DNA from 2 places in the Bacillus sp. mrc49 genome. Region 1 is predicted to be linked to the other one. Evidence: a T-box and tRNA genes for the amino acid it is inferred to sense, from the RefSeq annotation. Region 1 holds a T-box; the other holds one or more tRNA genes.
The links. A T-box is a leader RNA that pairs with one kind of tRNA and senses whether it is charged. The one in region 1 lies ahead of leuS (leucine--tRNA ligase), so its partner is inferred to be a tRNA-Leu.

Region 1 (3,375 bases):
CAATATAACGAAGGAAGTACCAGCTGCTGCCTGCCCATTGCGGCATCGTGTTCGTCTCGCGGCGCCCTTTCCGTCCGTTTTCATCGGTTACGTTCACCCATTCCGCAATGTTCGCAAGTGGAGATTCCCCTGTCCCTGAAGGCTTGATGTCAGTCGTTTTCGGTAAAATCAACGGAAGTTCCTCTTCCTCCAGTGCAGACATCGTCCCATCTTCCCAATGGATGATCGGGATCGGTTCACCCCAGTAACGCTGACGGCTGAATAACCAGTCGCGAAGACGGTAGGTAATTTTCTTCGTACCGATTTCTTTTTCTTCCAGCCATTTGATCATGGCTGAAATGCCTTCCTCTTTATTCAACCCATCAAGGAATTCCGAATTCACATGAAGGCCATCGCCTGTATACGCTTCACTCGTGACATCCCCGCCAGCGACGACTTCCTTGATCGGCAAGTCAAACTTGACAGCAAATTCATAATCACGTTCATCATGGGCAGGAACGGCCATGATCGCACCCGTTCCGTAACTGATCAGCACATAATCGGCAATCCAGATCGGCATTTTTTCGCCGTTTACCGGGTTAATCGCATAAGCCCCCGTGAAAACGCCTGATTTATCTTTTGCCAAGTCGGTTCTTTCCAAATCGCTTTTATGCTTCACTTCATCCAAATAAGCCTCAACTGCATCTCTTTGTTCAGCTGTCGTAATTTTATCGACAAAGTGATGTTCCGGGGCCAATACGGCATAAGTTGCTCCGAATAACGTATCAGGACGGGTCGTGAACACCGTGAAGGTATCATCAAAGCCGTCGATATGGAAAGTAACTTCCGCTCCCTCGGAACGCCCAATCCAGTTACGCTGCATATCCTTGATGTTCTCCGGCCAATCCACATCATTCAAGTCGTCGATCAAGCGGTCTGCATAAGCCGTGATACGAAGCATCCATTGCTTCATCGGACGGCGCTCGACAGGATGGCCTCCCCGCTCACTCTTACCATCGATGACTTCTTCGTTCGCCAAGACCGTGCCAAGTGCTGGACACCAGTTAACGGCCACTTCATCAATATAAGCCAACCCTTTTTCATATAACTTCAAGAAAATCCATTGCGTCCATTTGTAATAGTCAGGATCCGTCGTATTGATTTCACGATCCCAGTCATAAGAAAAACCAAGTGCCTTGATTTGGCGACGGAACGTGTTGATGTTGTGCTCCGTGAATTCAGCCGGGTCATTTCCCGTATCGATCGCATATTGCTCTGCCGGAAGTCCAAAGGCATCCCAGCCGATCGGATGCAGGACATTATATCCTTGGGCCCGCTTCATCCTGGCTAAAATATCGCTTGCCGTGTAACCTTCCGGGTGTCCTACATGAAGACCTGCCCCTGAAGGATATGGGAACATATCAAGGGCGTAGAATTTGCGTTTACCGCTTTCTTCGCCCGTCTTGAATGTCTTGTTGCCCTCCCAGTATTGCTGCCATTTCGTTTCTATGCTTCTATGGTCAAAACTCATTTGATTTCCTCCTTATTCCGTATAAAAAACAATAAAAAACCCCTCATCCCAAAATAGGGACGAGAGGATTATGTATATCTTCCCGCGGTACCACCCACATTGGCGATAGCTAAAATCCGCCCAGCTTAAACATCCGTAACGTGGATTGGTTCGTCAGGCATTACTTTTCACCTTCACACCTGAAACTCCAAGGCGAGTTCACAATCATCCCAGGTTGACTTGCACCACCCGTCAACTCTCTTTGCTGGAATAAAATCGCTACTGTTCCTCATCATAGTCTTTATGAGAATATTGGATTTTATTTCATTCTAGTCAATTTCACCGATAATTGCAATAGCCGTACATAAACATTATCGACAGGTTTTTCATTATATATGCGAATTCCGAAAAAATCGTGCAAAAAGGGAGCCATGAAATCACGGCTCCCTGTTCTTAATGTCGAAGTACGATCATTTCATTTTTCAATTCGTTCAGTTGCTGCTCCATCCTTGCAAGCATATCCCGTTGTTGGGCATTGGAGCTGGCATACAAGCGTTCCAAATCCGTCAACGCCTCTTCGATATACCTTTGTGAGTTCTGGAATTGTTCATCATCATAATGCTCTTGCCGTGAAGCCTCGTTAAACTCATACTCTGCAAAATGGAGAGCTCCTTCACATTGCTCTAAAAAATGATCGACGGATTGTCTGGTTGCCATTTCAAACCCTCTCCTTCGCGTCCCATTTGGATGATTTGTAATCATCTTGATTAGTTTGAACAAAAAACGAGAGGATTATCAGCGTTATTTATCAAATCATCCTTTATCCCAAAACTTCTCACCTTGATCCGATATGAAGCGCTCGATCCATTCGGCAAAGCCCATTTGCAGTTTCTCGCCTTCTTCAAAATCATCAAGATGGCCCTTCACCATTATATAATCCGTATCCCCCTCGGCTACGGCTCTCCCGTCAATGACGATATTATCTTGATAGATGCAGGCTACCTTAAAGCAGCCTTCAAAGGGGAGTTCATATGTGTAATTCATGATATCATCGAGGCTGTATATATCATTTTCCCCGCCTGATTCCCGTGTTTCGAATAATTTGCAGCCATTCGTTATTTTCAAAAACTCTTTATAATCTTCGGGCAGATGCAATCCGGTTTTCTTTTCAAAGGAATGAATTTCCTCATCCGAAGCAGGTGAATTGAAGGTACAAGAGGCTTGGTATATAAACCCATCTTCCTTTGCTTCGAATACCTGATTATTTTCGGCTAATCGCTTTTTCATATGATTAATCGCTTCTTCAACTTGACCGGTCATGTCCATCAGCTCCCGATTGGATATAGTCTTTCACTTGATTTTGTCGAATTAGCAGCCAAAAGTTCAGCCCTCAAGTATACATTATACGCTTATTTTTCAAAAAAAGACCTAGCTGCCAGAATGTTGTATAATATATGGTGCGCTTCATTTATACCAAGGAGGTTGCTGATTTGAATCAAGCAAACCCGTTTATATATGCAACGGATAACAAACGATATCATACATGGAATTACCACTTGAGAAATCATTTTGGACATAAGGTTTTTAAAGTTGCCCTGGACGGCGGCTTTGACTGCCCGAACCGTGACGGCACCGTCGCACATGGAGGCTGTACCTTCTGCAGTGCTTCAGGCTCGGGCGACTTTGCCGGCAGCCGCGTTGAGCCGCTCGACGTCCAGTTCAAAAAAATCAGCGAACGGATGCACCATAAATGGAAAGATGGAAAGTATATGGCCTATTTCCAGGCGTTCACGAATACGCATGCACCAGTCGATGTCCTTCGCGAAAAATATGAACAGGTATTGACCCAGGAAGGTGTGGTCGGGCTCTCGATAGCGACACGCCCC
Region 2 (3,375 bases), on a different contig from region 1:
AATATAAAGACAAAAGTACAAATTCCTCAAGAAATTCTAATGATGATCCTTTAAAGGAAGAAGTAGCTCCATCATTTAGATACGAGGAATGCGTTGATCGTGCCTTTCGAATTCCTATTTTCTTAAGCACAACAAATACATTAAATCCAATACAACAGCAGTTTCAAGACCGCCTTATTTTCGAGATTGAGAACGCTCTGCTTTTTCCACGTACTTTGCCTATAAGTGAACAATATCCAGAAAACATTTTAACAAGTATCCGCCGGTTGGTTTCATCAAGCTATGGAATGTTGGCAATCAACTTTCGTCGATTTCTCGTTGAGGTTACCGATACTAATGTAGGGCAGCCTTCATCATCCCCTCCGTTCTGGGAAGGCTCAACTTTTTTACAAATTGAACCCTCGATGGCTTTTCAATTTGGACTGCCCATATTATTAGTAAGGGAAGATAATACTGACCAAAATATCGGAATTTGGGCAGGGGGAATCACTCCACTCAACACATTCATCGTTTGGGATTCTGAAAATGAATCTGTTGAGGAATTCTTTAGTAGTGTTCAATGGAGAGAAGCCTTTGCCAATTGGTGTGCAGAGGTAAGGAACGGATATTATAATCAGACAGAACCTAAATTCAAATACAGATGTTAGTACACAGGGGAAATTTGATTGAAGTTCTCTTCTTCTAAGCATCGGTATCATAATGAATATGTATATTTCAACACTAAATCAGCTCTGCCGATTGCCTCCAGTCGAGCTGACTTTTTAGTGCGAAGACATCTTGTGACGAAGACTGCCACAAAAGAACGTTTACCTGCGTGCTGCTCTTATAAGACAAAAGTTAACTCAAAATATCCAAACTTATAGGCCATTCCTTAAGGATTGAACTATTTTAGATTGTGCTCCTTTCTTTTATAGCAATAGATATAATAAAAATACAGTCTGTTAGGGGTAAAACGGTAAAACTAGGATACCAGCAGGAACAAAAAGCTTACAAGACATATATAATCCTAACCGCCTGAAAAATAGTGAACTTATCCGATCGATACAACAGCCTCTTCAAAGGAAAGACTCAGACAAATGAATGACAGCTGCAAGAACCTGATCATGCATAGTAGCTAATAGTGCTCCCTCTGGAGAGCAACTTAATTTAAAAATCGGCTTTTATATAGTTGATGTCCTTAAGTCATTTCAACTGATCTTATTTTTGACATTCATCTCCAATTCACCTTTGATTGCAATAACGAATATCAAAATTGGCCATTCCTCCCGCCTCGGAAACGTATGGCAGGACTGTCACCTTCCATTCGTTTTTTAATTATCACAACATAGAAGGAACGTTCTCTTAGTATTTGTAGAGTAACAAAAAAGGCCCTACACAATTAAGTGTAAGGCCTTCTTCCAACAGCACTCCTGGCTGTTTCATGATACCGGTGGCCGGGGTCGAACCGGCACTCCAGAGGAACACGATTTTGAGTCGTGCGCGTCTGCCAATTCCGCCACACCGGCATGATTGTTGGAGTTTACAATAGTTTTAGTCAATGCTAATTATGTAATTGTCCATACGATTAATAAATACCCTTTAATTAAAATAATATACTATTATATATTTGTCAATTAATAAATTAACTCTTTTAAAAAAAGACACTCCTGAATAGGTCCTACCACGATTGCTATATTGGATTATTATTATTATTTTCGCCACTTAATTTTATTATAGTTCCAGCCTTAAGCTAGTTAAATGACCTTCTTCCTCAAAAAATCTATCGCCCACGTTTACCTTATATGCATAAGTAATCTACGAACGGTCATCAATACCAATAATATAAACCTCTACATCTTTAACAGCTAAAATATCGCCTGAGGTTACCACATCATCATTTGTTGAAGTGATAGCGATTTTTTCATTACGGAAAAACATTCTAGGTTCTGCGTTTCTCCCATCAATTCTTGGCCGTATCTCTACTTTAAATAAATCAGTTTGTTCAGGCACTTAATCAACGTATATGCCAAACCTTTAGTCTCACTAATTTGGTATACCACCGCTTGTTACATAATACTTTGCAAGTGTATCTCTAAAAGCATGTATGGATGTTTTACCGACTCCTCTACGCTTATTATAACGAGCAGTAGCTTGTTTACACGATTAGCATTCTGCTTTAGTCGGTTAAACACAAAAAAGTCAATGCTTAGAGACAATCTCAGCATTGACTTATAAGGGTTTAACCCTTTAGATGATACCGGTGGCCGGGGTCGAACCGGCACTCCAGAGGAACACGATTTTGAGTCGTGCGCGTCTGCCAATTCCGCCACACCGGCATGATTGTTGGAGGCGGCAACCGGAATCGAACCGGTGGTAAAGGTTTTGCAGACCTCTGCCTTACCGCTTGGCTATGCCGCCAACGTTTTGGAGCGAAAGACGGGATTCGAACCCGCGACCCCAACCTTGGCAAGGTTGTATTCTACCACTGAACTACTTTCGCATATGGCTGGGCTAGAAGGGATCGAACCTTCGCATGACGGAATCAAAATCCGTTGCCTTACCGCTTGGCTATAGCCCATTAACGTTGTTTTCATTATAGCACATTTTAAAGAAAAATGGGGCGACTGATGGGAATCGAACCCACGAATGCCTGAACCACAATCAGGTGCGTTAACCACTTCGCCACAACCGCCATGATAAGATTGAAATTGGCAGGGGTAGTAGGACTCGAACCCACACTGGAGGTTTTGGAGACCTCTGTTCTACCTTTAAACTATACCCCTAAAGAGATGGTGGAGGGGGGCAGATTCGAACTGCCGAACCCTAAGGAGCGGATTTACAGTCCGCCGCGTTTAGCCACTTCGCTACCCCTCCGCATATGGATGAAACATGGTGCCGGCAAGAGGACTTGAACCCCCAACCTACTGATTACAAGTCAGTTGCTCTACCAGTTGAGCTACACCGGCACTACTATGGTGGCTCAGGACGGAATCGAACCGCCGACACAAGGATTTTCAGTCCTTTGCTCTACCGACTGAGCTACTGAGCCAAACTTTAAAAATGGCGGTCCCGACGGGAATCGAACCCGCGATCTCCTGCGTGACAGGCAGGCATGTTAACCGCTACACCACGGGACCATAGATTGCGGGGACAGGATTTGAACCTGCGACCTTCGGGTTATGAGCCCGACGAGCTACCGGACTGCTCCACCCCGCGACGGTAATAATGTTTCTATTCAAGAATCAAGTTTTCGTGTGAATTGTTTCTGTGGAATGATGACCAACCACTACCTGAAACAACCTGACCTTATGTAAAAATGGTGGAGGATGACGGGATCGAACCGCCGACCCTCTGCTTGTAAGGCAGATGCTCTCCCAGCTGAGCTAATCCTCCAAT

Region 2: it has a tRNA-Leu gene. The T-box ahead of leuS (leucine--tRNA ligase) is inferred to sense a tRNA for this amino acid. The anticodon was not compared.

The regions. Positions count from the first base shown of each region.
Region 1 covers NZ_PHNG01000478.1:10,275-13,649, reverse strand. Annotated here, with positions in the region: gene leuS (leucine--tRNA ligase) at 1-1,510, opposite strand, end outside; T-box leader at 1,563-1,794, opposite strand; gene CVN76_RS04205 (DUF2524 family protein) at 1,943-2,206, opposite strand; gene CVN76_RS04200 (SMI1/KNR4 family protein) at 2,303-2,809, opposite strand; gene CVN76_RS04195 (TIGR01212 family radical SAM protein) at 2,980-3,375, shown strand, end outside.
Region 2 covers NZ_PHNG01000754.1:9,457-12,831, forward strand. Annotated here, with positions in the region: gene CVN76_RS22305 (hypothetical protein) at 1-647, shown strand, start outside; tRNA gene CVN76_RS22310 (tRNA-Leu) at 1,425-1,505, opposite strand; gene CVN76_RS31185 (hypothetical protein) at 1,795-1,989, opposite strand; tRNA gene CVN76_RS22315 (tRNA-Leu) at 2,235-2,315, opposite strand; tRNA gene CVN76_RS22320 (tRNA-Cys) at 2,324-2,397, opposite strand; tRNA gene CVN76_RS22325 (tRNA-Gly) at 2,405-2,479, opposite strand; tRNA gene CVN76_RS22330 (tRNA-Gln) at 2,483-2,557, opposite strand; tRNA gene CVN76_RS22335 (tRNA-His) at 2,596-2,671, opposite strand; tRNA gene CVN76_RS22340 (tRNA-Trp) at 2,689-2,762, opposite strand; tRNA gene CVN76_RS22345 (tRNA-Tyr) at 2,770-2,853, opposite strand; tRNA gene CVN76_RS22350 (tRNA-Thr) at 2,870-2,945, opposite strand; tRNA gene CVN76_RS22355 (tRNA-Phe) at 2,953-3,028, opposite strand; tRNA gene CVN76_RS22360 (tRNA-Asp) at 3,041-3,116, opposite strand; tRNA gene CVN76_RS22365 (tRNA-Met) at 3,122-3,195, opposite strand; tRNA gene CVN76_RS22370 (tRNA-Val) at 3,297-3,372, opposite strand.